3 regions of the Lysinibacillus zambalensis genome follow, and region 1 is predicted to be linked to each of the others. Evidence: predicted binding sites of a transcription regulator. Region 1 holds the regulator's gene; each other region holds the start of a gene.
What was found. The regulator LexA, encoded in region 1, represses DNA repair genes until DNA is damaged. The targets are predictions, from matches to a motif close to CGAACATATGTTCG.
Positions count from the first base shown of each region.

Region 2: the regulator LexA is predicted to act here: its motif matches at 2,035-2,048, upstream of ruvA (Holliday junction branch migration protein RuvA).
Region 3: the regulator LexA is predicted to act here: its motif matches at 2,121-2,134, upstream of uvrB (excinuclease ABC subunit UvrB).

Region 1 covers NZ_JBEGDG010000006.1:126,880-134,605, forward strand. The annotation lists gene ABNX05_RS10275 (LytTR family DNA-binding domain-containing protein) at 1-261, shown strand, start outside; gene ABNX05_RS10280 (DUF3021 domain-containing protein) at 267-704, shown strand; gene ABNX05_RS10285 (GNAT family N-acetyltransferase) at 758-1,270, shown strand; gene ABNX05_RS10290 (DJ-1/PfpI family protein) at 1,334-1,873, shown strand; gene ABNX05_RS10295 (hypothetical protein) at 1,972-2,298, opposite strand; gene ABNX05_RS10300 (YneB family resolvase-like protein) at 2,353-3,018, opposite strand; gene yneA (cell division suppressor protein YneA) at 3,015-3,332, opposite strand; gene lexA (transcriptional repressor LexA) at 3,496-4,113, shown strand; gene ABNX05_RS10315 (gamma-glutamyl-gamma-aminobutyrate hydrolase family protein) at 4,535-5,257, opposite strand; gene ABNX05_RS10320 (prepilin peptidase) at 5,346-6,098, opposite strand; gene ABNX05_RS10325 (potassium transporter) at 6,158-6,883, opposite strand; gene ABNX05_RS10330 (PilN domain-containing protein) at 6,880-7,473, opposite strand; gene pilM (type IV pilus biogenesis protein PilM) at 7,473-7,726, opposite strand, start outside.
Region 2 covers NZ_JBEGDG010000008.1:20,442-28,167, reverse strand. The annotation lists gene queA (tRNA preQ1(34) S-adenosylmethionine ribosyltransferase-isomerase QueA) at 1-330, opposite strand, end outside; gene ruvB (Holliday junction branch migration DNA helicase RuvB) at 348-1,352, opposite strand; gene ruvA (Holliday junction branch migration protein RuvA) at 1,371-1,991, opposite strand; gene ABNX05_RS12190 (phosphotransferase) at 2,266-3,063, opposite strand; gene ABNX05_RS12185 (LysM peptidoglycan-binding domain-containing protein) at 3,134-4,129, opposite strand; gene ABNX05_RS12180 (transcription repressor NadR) at 4,272-4,805, shown strand; gene ABNX05_RS12175 (thiol-disulfide oxidoreductase DCC family protein) at 5,735-6,124, opposite strand; gene pheA (prephenate dehydratase) at 6,155-7,030, opposite strand; gene ABNX05_RS12165 (ACT domain-containing protein) at 7,687-7,726, opposite strand, start outside.
Region 3 covers NZ_JBEGDG010000018.1:21,432-29,157, reverse strand. The annotation lists gene ABNX05_RS19515 (RNA polymerase sigma factor) at 75-668, shown strand; gene ABNX05_RS19510 (DUF4179 domain-containing protein) at 640-1,767, shown strand; gene uvrB (excinuclease ABC subunit UvrB) at 2,208-4,187, shown strand; gene uvrA (excinuclease ABC subunit UvrA) at 4,195-7,059, shown strand; gene ABNX05_RS19495 (DUF4097 family beta strand repeat-containing protein) at 7,398-7,726, shown strand, end outside.

The DNA of each region.
Region 1 (7,726 bases):
ATTCGAACGGAAGGAAGAGAATTAGCTTTATATGATGAAGCTGATAATCGTCTCATTTTAAATAAACCTTTATATGAATTAGAGCGACAATTAGGGAATAATTTCATTCGGATTTCTAAATCTGCAATTATAAATCTAGCAAAAGTTAAAAATATCGAAGCTTCATTTAATGGAACATTGGAGATTGAGCTAGTTCTAGGAATCAAAGAAATTATTTCTCGTAATTATCGAAAGCAATTTAAAAAGCGTTTGGGGGTTTAAGTTATATGCATTTTTTTAAAAATGTAGCATTTGGTGTAAGTATGGGGTGTACAGTTTTTGTTTTGATTAATCTTTTTGGTTCTTGGATTTTTGGAGAGATTTTTTTAGAAGCTATTACGGCTGATTTTACACATCAGGCTCTAGGTTCAATTATTGTGGGACTAGCTTGTGTATTACCATCCCTTATTTACCAAGTAGAACGTTTAACGTTTTTACTACAAACAGCTATCCATTTTGCAATTTCTATAGGTACTTTTATTGTTGTTGCGCTATCTTTAAAATGGCTTCCAACATCATCTCTAGCAATAACTTTGTTAATGCTATTTTTTAGTGTTTTGCTCTTTACTCTTATTTGGCTGTTATTTTATTTATATAACCAATCTGAAGTGAAAAAAATGAATAAAAAGATTGATGAGCTAATAAATAAAAATAATATCCTATAATTTTTTATTAAGAGAAAACTAATGTGAAATTTCAATACAAGGGGGAAAATGAAATGTTTATCAAAACGAACAGACTATTAATAAGAGAGTTCGAAGTTCAAGATTGGCAAGCTGTCTATGAATATACTTCAAATCCAACTGTGATGAAGTATATTCCAGAGGGCGTTTTTAATGAGGAGCAAGCAAAAAAGTTTGTTTCAGAAAATAGCGGTGAAAAAGCAAAACACTTCCCTATTATTTTACTAAGTGAAAATTTTGTTATTGGCCATATTGTTTTCCATCAATACTTTGGTGATCATACGTATGAAATTGGCTGGGTATTGAATCCGAGCTATTACAACAATGGATACGCCTCAGAAGCTGCAAAAGTTGTACTGGACTATGGATTTAAAGAAATGAAACTGCATAGAATTATTGCAACTTGCCAGCCGGAAAATATCCCATCCTATAAAGTGATGGAGAAAATTGGCATGAGACGCGAAGGTTATTTTAAAAAATGTATTCCACATGGAGATGAGTGGTGGGATGAATACTATTATGCTGTCTTAGATGAGGAATGGATATAAGATATTTTCACTTCGGCTATTTCAAGATCTACATCGTCGTATTAAAATAGATGGGAGAATTATATGAAAAAGACAGCTGTATTATTGTATCCCCAATTTAGTGAATATGAATTGAGTGTAGCATTATCTATATTAATGCAAGGAGATAAACCCATTGTAACTGTTGGGTTAAACACTGAAAAAATTAAAGGGGAATCTGGGTTATCTTGTATAGCCGATACACAAATAAGTGAAGTTAATCTTGACGAAATCGATAGCTTATTGCTACCAGGCTGTATGGATATAGCTTTACTAATAAATGAGCAAAAATTAATTGATTTTATTGGTAATGCGCATGCCAAAGGAGCAACAATTGCAAGTATCTCTAGTTCTCCATCTCTTTTAGCGAAAGCCGGAGTATTAAAAAACAGAAAGTATACTGTTGGATTGCCGCTAGAAGTTATAAGAAAATTAGACTTCTTCGATCTTAATCATTTCTCTGAAGACCTAGTTGTCCAAGATGGAAACATCATAACTGCAAGAGGTAGAGGATTTATACAATTTGGGATTACTGTGGGGAAAGCCCTACATCTCTCGTTTGATGAAGATTGGTACAAAGAATAAAAAAAGCTCTAAATGATATGAAAGATTACTACAATAAAAGATGGCAAGTTTCTAGAGAATATTGAGCAAGAGAGGTAGAAATGGCTACTTCTCTTATTTTATTTCCAAAATGTCCAATCTGTTGGACATTCTTTCGCTGTTCTATCAGTCATTTTGGCGTTTCTATCCACGTTTTTCGCTGTTCTATCAGTCACTTTGCCGTTTCTATCCACGTTTTTCGCTGTTCTATCCGTCACTTTGCCGTTTCTATCCACGTTTTTCGCTGTTCTATCCGTCACTTTGACGTTTCTATCCACGTTTTTCACTGCTCTATCCGTCACTTTGACGTTTCTATCCACATTTTTCGCTGTTCTATCCGTCACTTTGACGTTTCTATCCACGTTTTTCACTGCTCTATCCGTCACTACTCGTTCCTTCACCTTCATATAAAGCCTTTAAAAAGAAAAAAATCAGTAGGAAAACTCCCACTGATTAAAACGTTACTTTATTTCGTTACCCTCTAAATGTTCCCGATATCTCCTATGGACAGTGGCTTTGCTTACGTCAAAGCCTAGCCCCCTAAGAGTCATAGCTATTTCCTCAAATGTGAAGCCTCGATTGCGGAGTTTAACGATCTCTTCTATAGGGACATCTTTACGTTCCTGGCCGTTTGGGTTTCCTCGGTTAGATAAATTATTTTCAGGGCGGTAGCCATTTTCAACTGCCCGACGCATGCCACGACGTATTTTAGCATTATGGATTCTACGCTGGTACTCCTCTACAATTGCTAAAATTTCTAGGAGCATCGTATCCATTTCATTTAATTGTACAGGTCCCTCGTCTCGCATAGAGAAAACATTAGTTTCAGTTTTCTGCAATAAATGCAAAACGGCCATTCGAGCATTTCCACGTCCTAAACGTGTTTCATCCTGCACAAATAATGCTGTTACTTCTTTTTCTTTTATGAAATCGAGCATTTCTAGTAATCCTTCTCGTTCCACATCATAGCCACTATGCTTATCCTTAAAAACAAGTTTCACTTCGTAGCCCTGTTCTCTAGCATAGCGTACTAACTCCTCCTCCTGTCGCTCTAATGAGGAGCTTTGTGTCTCTTTTTCTGTACTCACACGGCAATAGACAACAGCCGATTGTTGTTTTGTTATCATTTTACATTTCTCGCAATTTCAATTGAATTTATAGAATTGGGTTGGTCGTCACCCACTACTGGAATCACTAGAGAATTACCTGCAATAATTCGTACGTTCGATAATTCATTTTCTGCCTTAACAAGCTTAATCCATTCATCCGATTTCATTTTACCACGGTATTGTTCGGCTAACGACCATAAACTATCACCATGTTCGACTTCAATTTCTGCGTATGTGACATCCCCTGGATCTGTTATAAAAAGATATGCTGTAAATAGTAGACAAGCTCCTAATAAAGTTGTAATATGTGGATTTTTTTTAAACCAGTTCATGTGTATAACCCCTTTTCAAGAATGTTTGTTCGGAATATATGTTCTTATAATAATGCGAACAAACGTTTTTGTCAAACACTTTTCGAACCTATGTTTGCTTAAGTGTTCGCATTCTGCTATACTACTAATAAGTAGAATGACTAGAAAAAAGAGGTGAGCAATCATGAAAAAAGTTTCGAAAAGACAAGAGGCCATATTAGATTTCATTAAAGAAGAGGTACGCACAAAGGGGTATCCACCATCTGTACGTGAGATTGGTGAAGCAGTTGGACTTGCTTCAAGCTCTACAGTTCATGGACATTTAGCTCGTTTGGAGCAAAAAGGCTTAATCCGACGCGACCCAACTAAACCACGTGCCATTGAAATTCTAGAGCCAGAGGATTCTATTCAAAAGCAACATGTTATACATGTCCCACTTGTTGGGAAAGTTACTGCAGGTTCTCCGATAACTGCTGTTGAAAATATCGATGAATATTTCCCGCTACCGGATATTTATGGTACAAGTGAAGATCAGTTATTTATGCTAGAAATTATGGGTGAATCAATGATCGAAGCTGGCATTTTAGACGGAGATTTAGTTATTGTTAAACAAAAATCTACAGCTGATAATGGTGATATTGTAGTTGCAATGACTGAAGAGAATGAAGCAACTGTAAAGCGTTTCTTTAAGGAAAAAAGTCATTTCCGTTTACAGCCTGAAAACGCAACAATGGAGCCAATTATCGTAGACCAAGTTTCTATTTTGGGCCATGTTGTAGGTCTTTATCGTCGTGTTCATTAAAAGTATCTCAATAGCAGCGTACAAAAAGAGGATTCTATGTTCACAAATGGGCATATACCTCTTTTTCTTATTTTTGAGTGCCTTTTTATACACTAAAAAAGAACCCACTGTATAATGGATTCTTCCCTCTAGCAATGTCTTTAGTTAATTTAAAAAAGCTCATCCCCATAACGTGGGGGTGATTTTCGTTCCGGCCGGGCGCTTTGTTGCTGCCTCTTCGCTTTCGCACAGTTAAAACATTTGTTGCTGCCGCTTCGCTTTCGCACAGTTAAAACATTTGCCGCTGCCGCTTCGCTTTCGCGCAGAGCTTCCTAAGGGCGTCCGATGAGCCGCTTTTATGGCATACATCTATTTTTCATGTTTATTACCAAGGTTATCTTGCCATTTATACAAAATTCTATTCCGTAATGCTTATAAAGTTTTATGCCTCTACCTTGAATTTCAAACTCGCCTTTACAAATGCATAGAATAATTTTTTTGATGCTTCATCACCTACAATGGCTAGCTCTTCAGGATGCCATTGTACTGCTAGACAAAATGGTAAATCTTCGTGTACGACGGCTTCAACGATACCATCACTTGATTTGGCTGCCACTTTCAATTTTTCTGCTGCTGCGTTTATTGCCTGATGATGAAATGAATTTACCGCTATTTTTTCTTCCTCGATAATTGTTGTTAATAATGTATCCGGTGTTAGATGAACATGATGTGTAGCAACGCCCCGTGCCGCTTGTTGCGTATGCTTTATTAATTTTTTACTATGATATTCACTATCAATGTCCTGATAGAGTGTGCCTCCAAATGCAACATTCAGCATTTGAATCCCTCGACAAATCCCGAAAATCGGCATTTTCCGAATAGAGGCGGCTTCAATCAATGAAAGTTCTACTGAATCCCTTTCCGGATGAATCTTCCCTAACTTTGGTGTAGGTTCTGCACCAAAAAGAAATGGATGTACATCATATCCGCCCGATAGTAATAATCCGTCCGTCAACGATAAAATTTGTGCTACATCCTCTTCAACTCCAATCGGAATTATAAGAGGTACACCCCCAGCTTCAATTATACTTTTGCTATAAGCAGCATTTAATCTTGAGGACAAATCATCCTCCGCAAAGGCTGTTATTCCGATAATTGGTTTCATCTTATCCCCTCCATGATCTATATCTAGCATTAACTACCTATAAAAGCTTGAAGACTATTAATCATCGAAGGACTCCTCCACTGATTAATTACCAAAACCCAAGATACCAATTCATCAACGCATCCCCATAGAAATAGATAATAATAGCAGCTAAAGCAATAGAAGGTCCGAATGGTATAGGTGTTTCTCTTCCCTGTCCGCGTACTTTTAACACTACTATTCCAACAATCATGCCAATGACAGCAGCTATAAATAGTGTAAGAATTGCATGTATTGTACCGAGTACGAGACCAAGTAAAAAGAATAATTTAATATCGCCTCCACCCATTCCACCTCTTGATAGGACAGCTATACAATATAATATGCCAAAACCTACCAAAGCACCAACTACACTGTCCCACCACGGAGACAAAGGAGATATGACGCGTCCAAAAACGAGCAATGGTAAAAAGAATAATAGCACTTTATCGGGTATAAGCATATAAGCAAAATCCGACACGACAATAATGACTAATAATGAAATAAATAATAGTGCTACAAAAAATTCTGCACTAAAGCCTAATTTCCAATAAGCAAATGTAAATAACATGCCTGTTATAAGTTCCATCAATGGATAAATCCAAGAAATTTTTTGCCCACAGCTTCGGCATTTTCCCCCAAGAAATACATAGGACAAAACAGGTACCAAATCAAGCGCCGTCAACTGTCTCTTACAAGAAGTGCAATGAGAGGGTGGACGCACAATGGACTCCTTCAAAGGCACGCGTAAACCAACTACATTAAAAAATGAGCCTAAAAAGAGCCCAAATATGAAAACTGTAATTGTATAAGCAATCTCCATTTTTATTTCCTCCTATACTAATAGACGCCCATACATTGGAAGTATGCGCGCCAATCAATCTATTGTTGTCCTTCATAATAGAACGTCGTTACTTGTATGGTAGATTTTAAGGCTGTATCTGCATCCTCCTGGAACTTTGCTTCCTCTCCAGTTGCTGTGAAATCGATAGCATCAATTTTCATCACACGATTAATTTTTTCAATCTCTTTTATAAATTCAACCATTGCATTTTTATCCAGTGCGACAACATCAATATTAAATGTTACTAATTTTAATTCCTTTGGTATGGAATCTTTATTGAGAGTAGCAGTTGGTATTTTATCTTTCACTTCAGGTGTTTCATCATTCTTAGCAACAGCTTGTTCCTCAGCTTCATTTGCAGATTGCTTTGGTTCAACCTGTTCCTCAGAATTTGCCGAGTTGGGATCTGTCATAGTAGAATCCATTACAAGTGAATCATAATTATTAAAATCCACAGCTTCTACCCGTGTTCCCGTCACCGCTTCAGTCTCTTCAATATTTCGAATTACCTCTTCAATAGCTCTAGTTTGAGGTACTTTTTTACGCAATGTTAAATTACTTCCACTAGATGATTTGCCATTCTCTTCAATTACAGCAATCTGCTTCTGAATAGTAGACATTTCTTGTTGAAGTGCGTTAATTGAACTTTCCTTCGCATCTACTTCTTCTAATTTAGGTGTTACTATATAGTAATATAGTGCAAATAAAATAGCTGCAACGAAGGCTGTTAAGATAAGAATCGTTGAATTTTTACTACTAGTCATGATTCTCTACCTCCAGCGAGAAATTTAAAATCAATTCCTAATGTAATCGTTGCCGAATAACGTGGCACTTCCTTAAACTTGTTCTTAGTATTTTCTTCCTCTTGATTTCCAATAGCAACATCAAAATTAGAAATAGTATCAACCTGTATATCATTGAAATAGCGGCTTACTGTTAGCTTCTCTAAATAAGATGATATGGCTGACATTGTTTCAAAATCAGCCGTAACCTCAACATTTTTTTCACCAAATACATAATCCCGTAAATACGTTTGCTCGGGTAACAATACTTGGGTTTCATCCATTAAGGGGGTCACTGGATACGAGACTTTTTCCACAAATTGTACAGATTGTTCCAATGAGCCTTCGTTCACATTTCGCTTTACATCTAGCTCAGTTTGAAGTTGTTCGTGTTGGGATGAAAGCTCCATTTCCTGCGCACTTAATTTTGTAAGATCACTTTTTGCTTGGAAAAACAAGAAAATCATATATCCTACTATCATACCAATTAGAATTATAAATACTATATAGAATAAAGCTGGTGTTGAATGCTTTTTTTCTAAATCTGGTAAGAGGTTTATTTCTGGTACCATCAGTTAACCTCCTTTAATGCAAGTCCAATCAGGCTTGCAAATTTCTCTGAAAATTGAGGGAATGATTTTTGAATGACTGAATCATTTAACATAATAATCGGTGTCATAAAATTATTTTCTAAAAACTCTTCAATGGTAGGGAGTAGTGGATTATCTCCTAAAATGATAATCTCATCAACACTTTTCTCACCTTTATGTAAGGAAAACTTAAAGAAATTCATGATACGATCTATTTCAAGCATTTGATCGGTAA
Region 2 (7,726 bases), on a different contig from region 1:
TGTTACAACTGTGCCAACTTTAACACGCTTAGCTGGTTTAACAAGTGTTTCCCATTCATCCGTACCCGCCATTTGCTTTAACAGCAGTACCTCTATATGAGCACCTGTTTCCTCTTTTACACCCATTAAACGTGCTGGTAAGACTCTTGTATCATTTAACACAAGACAGTCTCCAGTTTGTAGCTCATCTAAAATATGAGCAAAATGGTGGTGCTCTACATTTGTTGAGCCTGGCGTCACTACCATTAATCGACTAGCTGTACGGTCCAAAAGTGGGGTTTGTGCAATAAGCTCTTCTGGCAATTCAAAATCAAAATCTTCTACACGCATGAAAATACTTCCTTCTTCTAGGTTTGTTGGGGATATTCATATCCAAAATGTTCGTAGGCTAAATGTGTTGCCACACGTCCACGCGGCGTCCGTTGTATAAAGCCGATTTGCATCAAATATGGCTCGTACACATCCTCAATCGTAACGCGTTCTTCACCAATAGATGCTGCCAACGTATCCAAGCCTACTGGGCCACCTCGGAAGCGCTCAATCATATTGGTCACAAGTTTATGGTCAATATGGTCAAGCCCTCTAGGATCGACTTGTAATAGCTCAAGCGCTTGCTTAGCAAGTCCCTCCGTTATCATACCATCTCCAAGCACCTGTGCATAATCTCGTACTCGTTTTAGCAGACGGTTAGCAATACGAGGTGTACCACGTGAGCGCGTTGCCATTTCAAGTGCTGCTATTTGTTCAATATCAACATCAAATAAATGCGCACTACGTACAACAATTTCTGCAAGTGAAGTATTATCATAATACTCCAATCTTAATAATACGCCAAAGCGATCCCTTAAAGGTGCTGATAGTGCACCTGCTCTTGTTGTTGCACCCACAAGTGTAAATGGCGGTAAATCAAGTCGTACAGAGCGCGCTTCAGGGCCTTTACCAACGACAATATCTAAACAAAAATCCTCCATAGCAGGATAAAGCACCTCTTCAATTGCACGAGGCAGGCGATGTATTTCATCAATAAATAGCACATCCCCTGGCTCCAGTGAGCTTAAAATAGCTGCTAAATCGCCAGGACGTTCGATTGCAGGGCCGCTAGTCATGCGCACATTGACATTCATTTCATTAGCAATGACAGCAGCTAATGTAGTTTTCCCAAGTCCGGGTGGTCCATATAACAGCACATGATCTAAACTTTCCTGACGAAGCTTTGCCGCTTCAATGAAAATTTGTAAATTCTCCTTTACCTTATGTTGACCAATATATTGTGCTAATCTTTGTGGGCGTAAAGATAATTCAAAATGTTCATCATAGCTACCTGCCTCACTAGCCATCATACGTTCAGACATGTACTTTCCCCCCTTTCACTATTTTAACTTTAATAGCAATTGTAAAGCTTGTTTCATAAATGCATCTGTTGTTTCAAGCTTGTCGTTATCTTCGAGCTGTGGACGTATTTTTTCTAGTTCTTTTTCAGAGTAACCTAGTGCCATTAAGGCAAGAATAGCTTCTTCAAGCTCATGTTTATATGGATTCACACCAAATAATGGTAGCTCATCTTCTGTACTTGGTAGTTCAATAGTATCTAACAATCCGCCAAGTTTACCTTTTAAATCTAGAATCATTTGACGTGCCGTCTTCTTACCCACACCAGGAAACTTTACTAAAAACGATTCATCCTCTCGTTCAATGGCACTGATAACCTGTTGTGGATTCCCAGTAGCTAAAATAGCAAGCGCACCCTTTGGTCCAATCCCTGACACTAAAATAAGTTTACGAAACAACTCTCGTTGGTCTAAATTCGGAAAGCCATATAACACTTGTGCGTCCTCGCGTACATGTAAATGTACATATATTTGTTGTTCGAGTGCTGATGTCCTGAACGCAAATGGATTAGGTGTATTCAACTGCCAGCCTATCCCTTGTTGTTCAAGGACGATATACTCAGGAGTTATACGCTTTATTTGTCCGTTTAAATAATCATACATTCTATAATCCCTCACAATCATCGTCTTCGATTATAGCATATTGCGAACGAATGCTCGACTATAACAAATGCGCTAAAGCGCTGGAGAGCTCGAAGCAAAAGTAAACGATCCACCACTTTTGCCCGAGGAATCGAAGCGACCTCGAGGATGTAGCGCTTTATCCTAGACGAAAACTATGCTCTTGGTTATACACAGTTAAAAATCTATAATTTCCTTATCATTAAGAAATAGTACAAGTAGTCGTTCACAGACAAAAATGACCGCCGAAAGACGGTCATTTCTTTATCATTTTATCAATATCGTACCACAGTTTTGGCCAATATGTGAGAGCTCGTTTTGTAAATGGCACTAAATAATCTAAAAATACCAGCTGCTGATCTAATGGTAAATCTACTGCAAAAAGCCATTCACGTAATAACTCATTTGGATATTTTAAACGATGAAGCTTTTTTTTATCTAATCGTTTCATCTCTGGTAGCTCTGCAAATATTTTACCAAGGTCATAATTTACAGCTGGCAGTACACGATGCAACCATAAAATATATTCATCATCCGCTTCTCCAAGGTGTGCCAGATCAAAATCGATTAAACGTAATTCGCCATCTGAGCACCATAAAAAATTATGATGTACGACATCTCCATGTAAAAGCGTTATTTCTTTTTCAGGTACATCTTCCTGCGCGATTAACTGTAATGATTTCTCACTATAATGTAAAATTTGATCGATTTCTTCTTTTGTTAAAAATGGCCGAAACTCTTTCCGTCTGCTTTTAAAACGCATAAAACGCATTTGCCATTTTAAAAGCTGTGAATAGGTGTGCAAGCCTGGCACACGTTGCCAAGCAATTTTTTTATGTGTATCATGTAACATATTTAATAACTTCAGTGATTCTTTCCGATCTGTTTTACGAGCAAAATTAGCACCATGACTTCCCTCTTGCCAATCTTGCACGATTAAATACTCGTCATCACTTTTCATTAAAGGCAAAATCAACGAGGGTTCTAGATATCCAAGCTGTCGATGAATAGCCCTTACCTTTTCTGCTATTTCTATCTGCTTTGCCCGTTTCACAAAATAATTATTGGATTGATATTTATACTTCCAAATATTCGGCTTTACTTCTTCAATGATATACGCTTTTTTACCATCGATAAGGCGTCATCCCGCCTGGGAAAAAGTGCGGTGACATCCACGGTCCTACTGACGAATATGGCATTGGGCAATGTGATGGACATGGCGGTGGGCATGGTGGCGGACATGGTGGTTGACAGAAACATGGGTCCATGTGCCAATTTGGCATCATGGCTGGCTGAGCATGACAACCACAAGGCTGTTCCATTTCCGGCATAGCTTCAAATTCTGGTTTCATAGGGAAGAATGGAGATGTACTAGATTCTAAGAAATCCCCTACCCCAGCAACTTTTTCGCATCCCATTCCACATGATGGTTGCTCTGGCATTGTATACGGCTCCATTGGCATTGGCATCTGCATCGGCATTGGCCAATACATATGATGATGCACTGGCTGATGACAGCTTGCACAATGTGGTACTGCTGGCATTTGTGGCATGATAAAAATCGGTTGCGGCATTGGCATTGGTGCTGGCGTCGGTTGGGCTACTGGTTGTGGTGGTGGTTGAATTTGTATTGGTGATACAGTCTGCTCTACACTTGGCATGACAACTTGTTGATTCCAGCTAAGCTCAACTGGCACTTGAGGCATCGGCATCGGCATCGGATAAGGAATTGGAATCATCTGTGGTTCAGGCATTGGTGGTGGTGGTGCAATAATTGGTGGTGGCATTGGTCGTTGTACTTCTTTTTCTTTAAAATGCTTTGTAGGTGACTCCTTATGCATATGTTCTTTGTGCATATGTTCCTTATGCCCCTCTTTATGTGATTCCCTATGCCCCCCCTCTCTATGTCCATCTCTATGCATTCCACGATCTGTTTCTCGATGATGTTCTCTATGTGGTTCTTTGTTTATTTTTTCAGGTAGGATAATTTCCATGCCCGGTACAATATAGTCTGGGTTAGCGAGATGGGCATTAAGCCGCTTCAAATCTTCAAATGAAACTCCGTACTCTTTCGCAATCTTCCACAACGTGTCTCCCTTTTGGACAATATGAATACGCAATTTTTTCCTCCCTTCCTCTCTTCGTATCATATGTTCAATGTTCCATTTGGATACAAAAAATTCACCCATGTTAGAAAGGCTTCATGGTACACTAGTTTTTAAGGAAAACTGCTTCCTTTATTACAAGCAGAGGTGATCTCTTATGAAAAAAATGTTAGGCGAAGAACGCCGACTGCAACTTCTAGCACAACTAAAAAACAGCACAGCACCTATCACAGGGACGGACCTAGCTAAATTCGCTAATGTTTCTAGACAAGTCATTGTCAATGATATGACATTATTAAAAGCTAGGAATGAGCCTATTATTGCTACTAGTCAAGGATATCTTTATATGCATCAGGAACAAATACAGCAGACCGTCGAACGGACAATTCCTTGCTTCCATACTGCAGAGAATGCAGAAGATGAACTAATAACAATAGTTGATTGCGGTGGTACAGTAAAAAATGTTATTGTTGAACATCCTATTTATGGAGAAATTACTGCATCCATTATGGTCTCTAACCGTCATGAGGTAAAAAAATTTATTCAACGTGTCAACGAAACACAAGCAAGTTATTTATCCGAACTAACAGATGGTACGCACCTTCATGTTATTTCCGCACCTTCTGTTGAAATTTTAGATTTAATTGAGCTTACTTTACAAAAAAAAGGCTATTTAGTTGTCGATCAATAAGTCAACAATTTTCCCTTCCATAATGTATAAAATCAAATAATCGATTCAAAGCTGCTAGCCTTCACAGAGACTAGCAGCTTTCTATTTAAATGAATTTATATGATTTACTATCAGGTGTATTAATTAACCATTTTTATACATTCTAATTAATTCGAAAGGCTGATTTCCGCTACGGGCTACTCGCTTTGTTGCTGAAGTTCTGCTTTCCCACAGATAAAACATTTGTCGCTGACGCTTCGCTTTCCCGCGGGAGTCGAGTAGCCCTACGCTACAATCAGTTAAAATGGGGGTATATTAGCAAAATAGCAACAAAAAAATCCTTATATATCGCTCAAATATAATCCTATTTTTTCTCTATCGACAACCTGATAATATTATTACTTATTTTTTTGAAGCTTATTTCATTAGTTACATAATCATATGGAAAATACTATTGCAATTTCAAAAAAAGAGCTATCCACATTAATTGGATAGCACATGTTGTTGAAAACTATATGTCAATGCATTTCAAAAATGAATGCTATAGTACTTAATCAAACGGAATAAACGTATAACAGTGACGCGACTGTAAGACTGCTGTTACTGTATTCTCGAATACGCTTTCGCACAATAAACTTTGCAGAAGTTTGTTGTATGTTTTAAGTGACATGCTAGAATATACATGCTATATGAAATGGTTGAGTGGAGACTGAGCGACTCCTTGGGGATTAGCGTCACAGATGAGACCCTGCAGCGTGCCTTGCGAGTGAAGCGGGTAGAGGAACGAAGGCTAAAAGCATCACGTCCTGTGATAACGCCTTCGTGACCAACATCCTGTTGCCCCGACGCCCCCAGGAAAGCGCTCAGTCGGAATGGAAATCAACCCCTCGTTTTGCAGAAGAGCCATACTTTATCTAGCTTTCATCCACATAAATTGGATAGCTTCATAGTTAAAGAAATCTTTTTCGTTGTGAAGGTGTTGGCAATAAACAACTTTCTTTTCGTCCAAAAAGACGATATCTATTTTTAGCAAATAGTCGGTACATTATATTTCGTATAAATGGTGGAATAAGAATGAAAACATAGCAGACAGGCCAAAAACTATTTAATCTCCTACAAATTTTAAGTGCTGCAGTAGATTCAAAATAGACCTTCCCATGCTCAATTAATATGACACTATCTATATTTTCTGGTATTTCGTATTGAGCACGTAACGCCTGCCCTGCATCACTCTGGATGGATGCAAATTGAAAATATGCTGCATGATCATATTTGATAATAAATTGCACACTGCTATCACAAAAATTGCATACTCCGTCAAATAAAATAATGCCGCCCATACAATTTCCTCCTAGCGAAGACAACATTGATTACTCGTCTGATGTTCGATAAGTAAAGTATGTACCAAGTGACTTCACTTTGCAACCAAGTGCAGCTAGTTCTTCCATAGCCCCACGCATCATAGGCTCCTTTTCATCTGCTAAAACATCAATCATAAAGAAATAATCGCCTAAGCCCGTTTTTAATGGGCGTGATTCGATTTTACTTAAATTTAGTTGTCGCCATGCGAAAACTGATAATACTTGATGTAACGCCCCTGAACGATCTATTGGTAATGTAATCATGAACGTTGTCTTTGCCTGTCCATCTGATAATTCTTGGGGTAATCGTTTATTTTGCTTAGATAATACGAAGAAGCGTGTATGGTTAAAATGGAAATCATGAATATTAGATTGAACGATTTCTAAGCCATATTTTTCTGCTGCCGCTGCATTTCCTACTGCGGCAATGCACTCGTTAGGATTTTCGGATACAAATTTTGCCGCTGCTGCCGTTGATGTCGTTTGATGTAACGGAGCATGGCTGAAACGATAAAATAAATATTTATGACATTGGGCTAGAGCATGTGGATGTGAATAAACTCCTATGATTGATTCCCAGTTGTCCTTCTGCGCTTTATTGACCATTAAATGCTGCTGTATTTTTAACTGAAGCTCACCTGTAACATATAAGGTCGCCTCATGAAATAAATAATCAAGCGTTAACGATACCGATCCTTCTAAAGCATTTTCCAGTGGTACAACTGCTAAATCTACCTTTCCCTTTGCTACCGCCTCAATACATTCTGGAATTGTAGAACAAGGGACAAGCCACTCATTCGGAAAAGTTGCCTTTGTTGCTAAGTATGTAAATGATGCCTCAGGTCCTAAATATCCTATTCGTTTTTCCCATTGTTGCTCTGTCATTACATTTCCTCCTGTTCATGGTTTTATTTAATTGGCTCACCACCAAAACGTATGGTTGATTTCCGTTCCGACTGGGCGCTTTGTTGTTGTTGCTGTCGCTTCGCTTTCGCGCAGTTAAAACATTTGTTGCTGTCGCTTCGCTTTCGCACAGATAAAACATTTGTTGCTGTCGCTTCGCTTTCGCACAGATAAAACATTTGCTGCTGTCGCTTCGCTTTCGCGCAGTTAAAACATTTGCTGCTGTCGCTTCGCTTTCGCGCAGTTAAAACATTTGTTGTTGCTGTCGCTTCGCACAGAGCAGAGCTTCCTGGGGGCGTCTTGCCTTAACGAAGATCAACTTATATAACTGACATACGTTTTAACAAATGTCATCCCTAACTTTTAGCGACAAGCCTCTTTAATTTCACTAATGTAAAAATTCGGAATTTTTAATTCCTGAAAAACTCCTTTTATTCTACATCAAATATTAGGTAAGGCATAATATGAAGCTTCCCAAACGCTCCGGAGCCTCTATGGTCTATCCATTACTCTTCCTATGAATTTTCTCTATCGATATAGAATAAGGAGCTGTCCCATGATGATTCATTACATCACATGGGACTGCTCCTTTTGAGCTTATTTACATTTTGTCAAAAATTCAAACATGCTGTCAGTCATTACAATGCACCCGAACTAATTACTTCCGCTGACTCTACA
Region 3 (7,726 bases), on a different contig from region 1:
CCCGATAAGTTTTTTTATAGTGTCACAAATCCCCAATAATTTCAGTTATATAGGTTAGAAAGGAGGGGAGATATTTGACTGTACTGAATAACTCCAAGGAAAAAGCCGATTTAGATATAAAATCTATCGTGGAACAAGTTCAAACAGGTGATATTCATGCCTATACAGAAATAATTCGTTGTTTTCAAAAGCCAATATATATTTACTGCTACTATCTTTTAGGAAACAAAGAAGAAGCTGAGGATGCTTCACAAGATATTTTTATAAAGGGTTTAGAGAATATTAGTAAGTTTTCTTATACTGTTTCTTTCTCAGCATGGCTTTATAAAATTGCGCATCATCACTGTATTGATTTAATAAAAAAGAAAAGTAAAGGCTATAAATTTTGGACAAGTTTTAAGAAAGAGCATGCGTACAAGTACACTCATGAACAAGAATTTCAATATGACGATATCATTCATGAGTTATTAGAACAGTTACATATGGACGAAAGAAGGATTCTGCTACTTCGATCGATAGAGGAATATAGCTTCGACGAAATCGCTGCTATTATGGAGCTTAAACCAACTACTGTTCGAAAAAAATATGAACGACTACGTAAAAAATTGGTGAAAAAGAATAAGTTAGGAGGGGACATTTATGAACACGCGTTCAAAACAGGAGGATAAAGAATTAGAGCAGTTAGAAAGATTTATTCGAGAAACACCTATAGAAGTTGATTTGGTTAATCGAACTATGAACAAATTCGAAAGCACTCGTTATACAAAGCAGCCAGAAAGTTCTAGAACCTCTAAGAAAATGCGTCAAAGAGTGGTGATGATTACAGCCTCTGCAGCAATGATTTTTAGTCTTATATTTATTACTAGCTTAGTTTCACCAACTTTGGCTGCCACGATCAAACAAGTTCCCGTGCTTTCATCTATTTTCAAACTTGCTGGTGATCTTGGTCTGCAAACTGCTGATGAAAAGGGACTTTCAACTAAACTTCATACAAGTGTTGCTCATGATGATTTTACATTAAGTGTATCGGAAGTAGTATATGATGGTACGCGTGTTTCAATAGGTATTGAACGCCCTCATATAAAAAATGAGAAAGAAACTTTACAGGATCGAATCAGTAATATCGAATTGTTCATTAATGATGCTCCTGTTAAATCCTTTGCTCCGGATAAATCTATTGGAATTGCTACGAAGCCAGGTAAAGATAATGATTCTGCTATTATTGAGTTTTCTGATCTGAGAAATCAAGGAGGAAGTCCTTTCCCAGAACAGTTCGATTTAACAGTATCGGCTACAATAGCTGGCATACAGGATCCTTTCAAATTTGATATTCCTGTGAAAAAAATCGAAAACTATCTGACTATACAACCTAATGTAAGTCGAGAATACAAAAATATTCATTTTAGTGTTGAAAAAGTCGAATTTACACCAATAACGACAGGATTAACTACACGAGTCGTTTTAACTGACAACTCAATTTTTACGCTACCATCACTCACGATGGGTGTAGATATTTTTGATGATCAAGGCCATAAACTTAAATTGATTGGCGGAGATGGGTGGAATGCTACAAATGGAAACATACATATTTCTGATCGTAGATTCCAACCATTTGAATCTATTCCCAAAACAATAACCCTTAAGCCGTATATATACCTTTTTGATGAAAACGAAATGGGGGCATTTCAAATGGATGAAAATGATGAGCCGAAGATTCAATATATTCCTGAGCTGGAGGTTACACTACCGATTAATTCACAAAAATAAAAAAGTAGAGAAAGTGGGGCAAACCTCATTTTCTCTACTTATTTTTATTTCATATTAGTTATCACTTTTTCAATTAAGCAGATCAGTTCCCTTCAATCTACCTGATTATTTTTCCACTTACTCGATCAAAACCCCTAGGCTCCGCTTATTTAACCCTTTAATAAACCTGAACCCGATGAGCAATTCATCACCAAACAATGAAATTCCTGCTTAGATCATGTATTTACATAACCTCATCTCGATTAGCTAACATTTGGAAAGGGTAATCTATTGATAGAGACGTTCTGATTAATTATTGTAGTACATACGTTCTGTTGAATTCATCTCAAATAGAGCAAATGAAAAAATATTTACAAACATTCGTTCGTTAAATGTTCGAATTTTTAATAGCGCTATGCTAAAATATATGTACAAATTGGAAGGAAAGGACGGGGACATGTGTGCAAACATTTGATTTACAAGCGCCATATACGCCTAGTGGAGATCAGCCACAGGCAATTGCGGAATTAGTGGAGGGTGTGCGTGCAGGTAAACGTCATCAAACGTTGCTTGGGGCAACAGGAACGGGAAAAACGTTTACAATCTCTAATGTCATTAAAGAAGTAAAAAAACCGACACTTATTATGGCACACAATAAAACACTAGCGGGTCAATTATATAGTGAGTTTAAAGAGTTCTTCCCTGATAATGCAGTTGAATACTTTGTCAGCTACTATGATTACTTTCAGCCAGAGGCCTATGTACCGCAGACGGATACTTATATCGAGAAAGATTCAAGCATAAATGATGAAATTGATAAGTTGCGTCACTCTGCGACATCTGCATTATTCGAGCGCGATGATGTCATTATTATTGCATCTGTGTCCTGTATTTATGGTCTAGGTTCTCCAGAAGAATATCGTGAACTGGTCGTATCAGTGCGTACGGGAATGGAAATTGAACGTAATCAGTTGCTTCGAAAATTGGTCGATGTACAGTATGAGCGTAATGATGTGAGTTTTACACGTGGGACGTTTCGGGTACGTGGTGATGTAGTGGAAATTTTCCCAGCATCCCGTGATGAACATTGTATCCGCGTGGAATTTTTCGGGGATGAGATTGATCGAATTCGCGAAGTGGATGCGTTAACTGGAGAAATACTAGCAGAGCGTGATCATGTTGCTATTTTCCCAGCGTCCCACTTCGTTACACGAGAAGAAAAAATGCTAAAAGCTATTGATAATATTGAAAAAGAGTTGGAGGAGCGTTTAGCCCTTTTGCGTGCAGAGGATAGATTATTGGAGGCGCAACGTTTAGAGCAACGCACTCGTTACGATTTAGAAATGATGCGTGAAATGGGCTTTTGCTCGGGTATTGAAAACTACTCGCGTCATTTAACATTGCGTGAAGCGGGGGCAACGCCATATACACTACTTGACTATTTCCCAGATGATTTTTTACTTGTTGTCGATGAAAGTCACGTTACTTTGCCACAAGTTCGAGGGATGTATAACGGTGACCAAGCACGTAAAGGTGTGCTTGTTGAGCATGGATTCCGTTTGCCATCAGCACTAGATAACCGCCCTTTACGTTTTGAAGAGTATGAGAAACATATACATCAAGCTATTTATGTATCGGCAACACCTGGTCCGTATGAGCTTGAGCATACGCCGGAAATGGTGCAGCAAATTATTCGTCCAACCGGGCTGCTTGATCCACAAATTGACGTACGTCCTATTGAAGGGCAAATTGATGATTTAATCGATCAGATTCAAGATCGTATTGCACGTAATGAACGAGTGCTCGTTACAACATTGACGAAAAAAATGTCAGAGGATTTATCAGCTTATTTGAAAGAGATGGGCTTAAAGGTGGAGTACTTGCATTCAGAGATTAAGACGCTAGAGCGAATTGAAATTATTCGCGAGCTACGAAAAGGTACTTATGATGTTCTAATCGGCATTAACTTATTGCGAGAAGGGCTGGATATTCCTGAAGTTTCGCTTGTGGCGATTTTAGATGCTGACAAGGAAGGATTTTTACGTTCAGAACGTTCATTAATTCAAACGATTGGACGTGCCGCGCGTAATGCTAATGGTCATGTCATTATGTATGCAGATAATATGACGGATTCGATGAAAAAGGCGATTGAGGAAACGAAGCGTCGTCGAGCATTGCAAATGGCGTATAACGAGGAGCATGGTATTACACCGAAAACGATTGTGAAGAAAATTCCTGATGTTATTCGTGCGACACAGGTGGCAGAGGAAGAAGAGACTTACGTAGCGAAGGCTACAAAAGGTAAGAAGCTGACGAAGGCGGAAAAAGAGCAGTTACTTGCTACGCTAGAAGTAGAAATGAAGGAAGCGGCAAAAGCACTCGATTTCGAACGTGCTGCTGAGCTGCGCGATACAATATTTGAATTGAAATTAGAAGGGTGAACGGCTTGTGAAAAATACTGAAATAGTCGTGCAAGGCGCACGAGCACATAATTTAAAAAATATTAATGTCACAATTCCACGCGATCAATTAGTCGTGCTAACAGGTTTATCGGGCTCAGGGAAATCATCATTAGCGTTCGATACGATTTATGCTGAGGGACAACGCCGTTATGTAGAATCCCTTTCAGCCTATGCCCGTCAATTCCTTGGTCAAATGGATAAACCAGACGTCGATGCGATAGAGGGATTATCTCCTGCTATTTCAATCGATCAAAAAACGACGAGCCGTAACCCACGTTCGACAGTTGGGACAGTAACGGAAATCTATGATTATTTACGTTTGCTATATGCACGTATCGGTAAGCCTATTTGTCCAAATCACGGTATAGAAATTACCTCTCAAACGATTGAGCAAATGGTCGATCGTTTATTAACTTATTCAGAAAGAACGAAAATGCAGTTGCTTGCTCCAATGGTAGCGGGGCGTAAGGGAACACACGTAAAGCTACTGGAAGATTTAAAAAAGCAAGGCTTTGTTCGAGTACGTATCGACGGTGAGCTACGTGATTTAGATGATTCGATTGAACTTGATAAAAATAAAAAACATTCAATAGAAGTAGTCATCGATCGTGTTGTGATGAAGGAAGGTGTCGCGGCACGTCTTAGTGATTCCTTAGAGACAGCATTACGTTTGGCAGATGGGCGAGTACTTGTCGATGTGATGGAGCATGAGGAATTATTATTTAGTGAGCATCATGCTTGTCCACTATGTGGATTTTCAATAGGAGAGCTAGAGCCTCGTATGTTTTCATTCAATAGTCCTTTCGGGGCTTGTCCAAGCTGTGATGGTTTAGGCTCGACACAAGAGGTTGATCTTGATTTAGTAGTACCCGATTGGGATCGAAGTTTATTAGAGCATGCTTTAGCACCGTGGGAACCGACAAGCTCTCAATATTACCCACAGTTATTAAAGGCTGTGTGCGATCATTATGATATCCCGATGGACGTACCCGTAAAGGATCTACCGAAAGAAAAGATGGATAAAATTTTATATGGTTCTGGTAAAGATAAAATCCATTTCCATTATGAAAATGAGTTTGGCAATGTGCGAGATCAAATGATTGAATTCGAAGGTGTTGTTCGTAATGTGGAACGTCGCTTTAAGGAGACAACGTCTGATTACGTGCGTGAACAAATGGAAAAATATATGGCCCAGCAAGCATGTCCATCTTGTAAAGGGTATCGCTTAAAGCCTGAAACATTAGCTGTAAAACTAGCAGATAAGCATATTGGTGAAGTGACACAGTATTCGATTCAGGAAGCTGATACATTTTTCAAAGAGCTGGATTTATCAGAAAAGGATATGAAAATTGCTCGACTTGTTTTACGTGAAATTGAAGAGCGACTTGGCTTCCTTGTCAATGTAGGGTTAGATTATTTAACATTAAGTCGAGCGGCAGGAACACTTTCAGGGGGAGAAGCTCAACGAATTCGCCTTGCAACACAAATCGGCTCGCGCTTAACAGGTGTGCTCTATATTTTAGATGAGCCATCAATCGGCTTGCATCAACGTGATAATGACCGTCTTATTAGTACGCTGCAAAATATGCGTGATATTGGCAATACGCTTATTGTTGTCGAGCACGATGAAGATACAATGCTGGCGGCGGATTATCTGATTGATGTTGGTCCTGGTGCAGGTGTGCATGGCGGTCAAATTGTAGCGGCAGGAACTCCGCAGGAAGTAATGGAAAATGAAGAGTCTTTGACGGGGCAATATTTAAGTGGTAAGAAGTTTATCCCACTGCCAATTGAGCGCCGCAAACCGAATGGACGCAAATTATCGATTAAAGGTGCCAAGGAAAATAATCTTCAAAATGTGAAGGTGGATGTACCACTTGGCTTATTCGTTGCAGTAACTGGGGTTTCAGGCTCAGGTAAATCAACGCTTATTAATGAAATTTTATATAAGTCCTTAGCTCAAAAGCTAAATCGTTCAAAGGTGAAGCCCGGTGAACATAAAGAGGTAACGGGGATTGATGAGCTCGAAAAGGTTATTGATATTGACCAATCACCAATCGGTCGTACACCTCGCTCAAACCCTGCTACGTATACAGGCGTTTTCGATGATATTCGAGATGTTTTCGCAACAACAAACGAAGCAAAGGTACGTGGCTATAAAAAAGGACGCTTTAGCTTCAACGTTAAGGGAGGTCGCTGTGAAGCTTGTCGTGGTGACGGTATTATAAAAATTGAAATGCATTTCCTTCCAGATGTTTACGTGCCATGTGAAGTTTGTCATGGGAAGCGTTACAACCGTGAAACACTTGAAGTGAAATATAAAGATAAGAGCATTGCGGATATTTTAGATATGACGATTGAAAACGCAGTCGTATTCTTCGAAAATATTCCGAAAATCCAACGTAAGCTACAAACAATCGTGGATGTAGGATTAGGCTATATGAAATTAGGACAACCTGCCACAACATTATCTGGTGGTGAGGCACAGCGTGTAAAATTAGCCTCTGAATTACACCGTCGTTCAACAGGTAAATCATTCTATATTTTAGATGAGCCGACAACGGGCTTACATGCGCATGATATTGCACGTTTACTCGTTGTTTTACAACGTCTTGTAGAAAATGGCGATTCAGTGCTAGTCATCGAACATAATTTAGATGTCATCAAAACGGCAGACTACATTATCGATCTAGGGCCTGAAGGTGGCGACAAAGGTGGTACGATTGTGGCGACAGGTACACCAGAAGAAGTCGTTGAAGTCAGTGGCTCGTACACAGGTAAATATTTAAAGCCAATATTAACAAGAGATCGTCTACGTATGGAAGATGTTTTAGCCAAGGCTTCTCAATAAAGTACCCACTAAAAAAGTTCGCAAATTGCGAACTTTTTTTACGTTAGGGGCATACTGGGAAGGTGGATGTCGATAAGAACTAAAAGTAGGGTAATAAAACGTGAAAGTTAATCGATAAATTTCAAAAGTTGGGTGACATTCTATTTAAACGTATGTCATATGAATAAGTTATTGGAGTTAAGGCTGGACGCGACCAGCTGGAACGGAAATCATCAACCACACGTTATGGTAATGTGCCTAAAATAAGGTATATTCCTAATTTTTCGTTTTTTGGTGAAACTTTTCACAATGCGTTTCGTATAAATACTATAACGAACTGAGGGAGGCTAATTTTAATTATGCAAAATGAACGTCAACGAATTTTAGAACTTGTGGAAAAAGGAACAATTTCAGCGCAAGAGGCGATTACATTATTAGAAGCATTAGAGCAACCTAGCAAGTCCACTCAACATGTTATGAATGATGTGTCAGATGAGGGCCAGCATTCCCAAACAGAGAAAGAGTCAGTATTTAAAGGTGAAAGTCATAAGAGTGAACAATCGCAAAAAGATGAAGATTTCCCTAAATATTTCCAAGAGGAAATGAAGGATTTCCGTAAAGATTTATCACAAATTGGTTCACTTTTTATGGATATGATGAATACGGCAGTAAAAAAGGTCAAAGAATT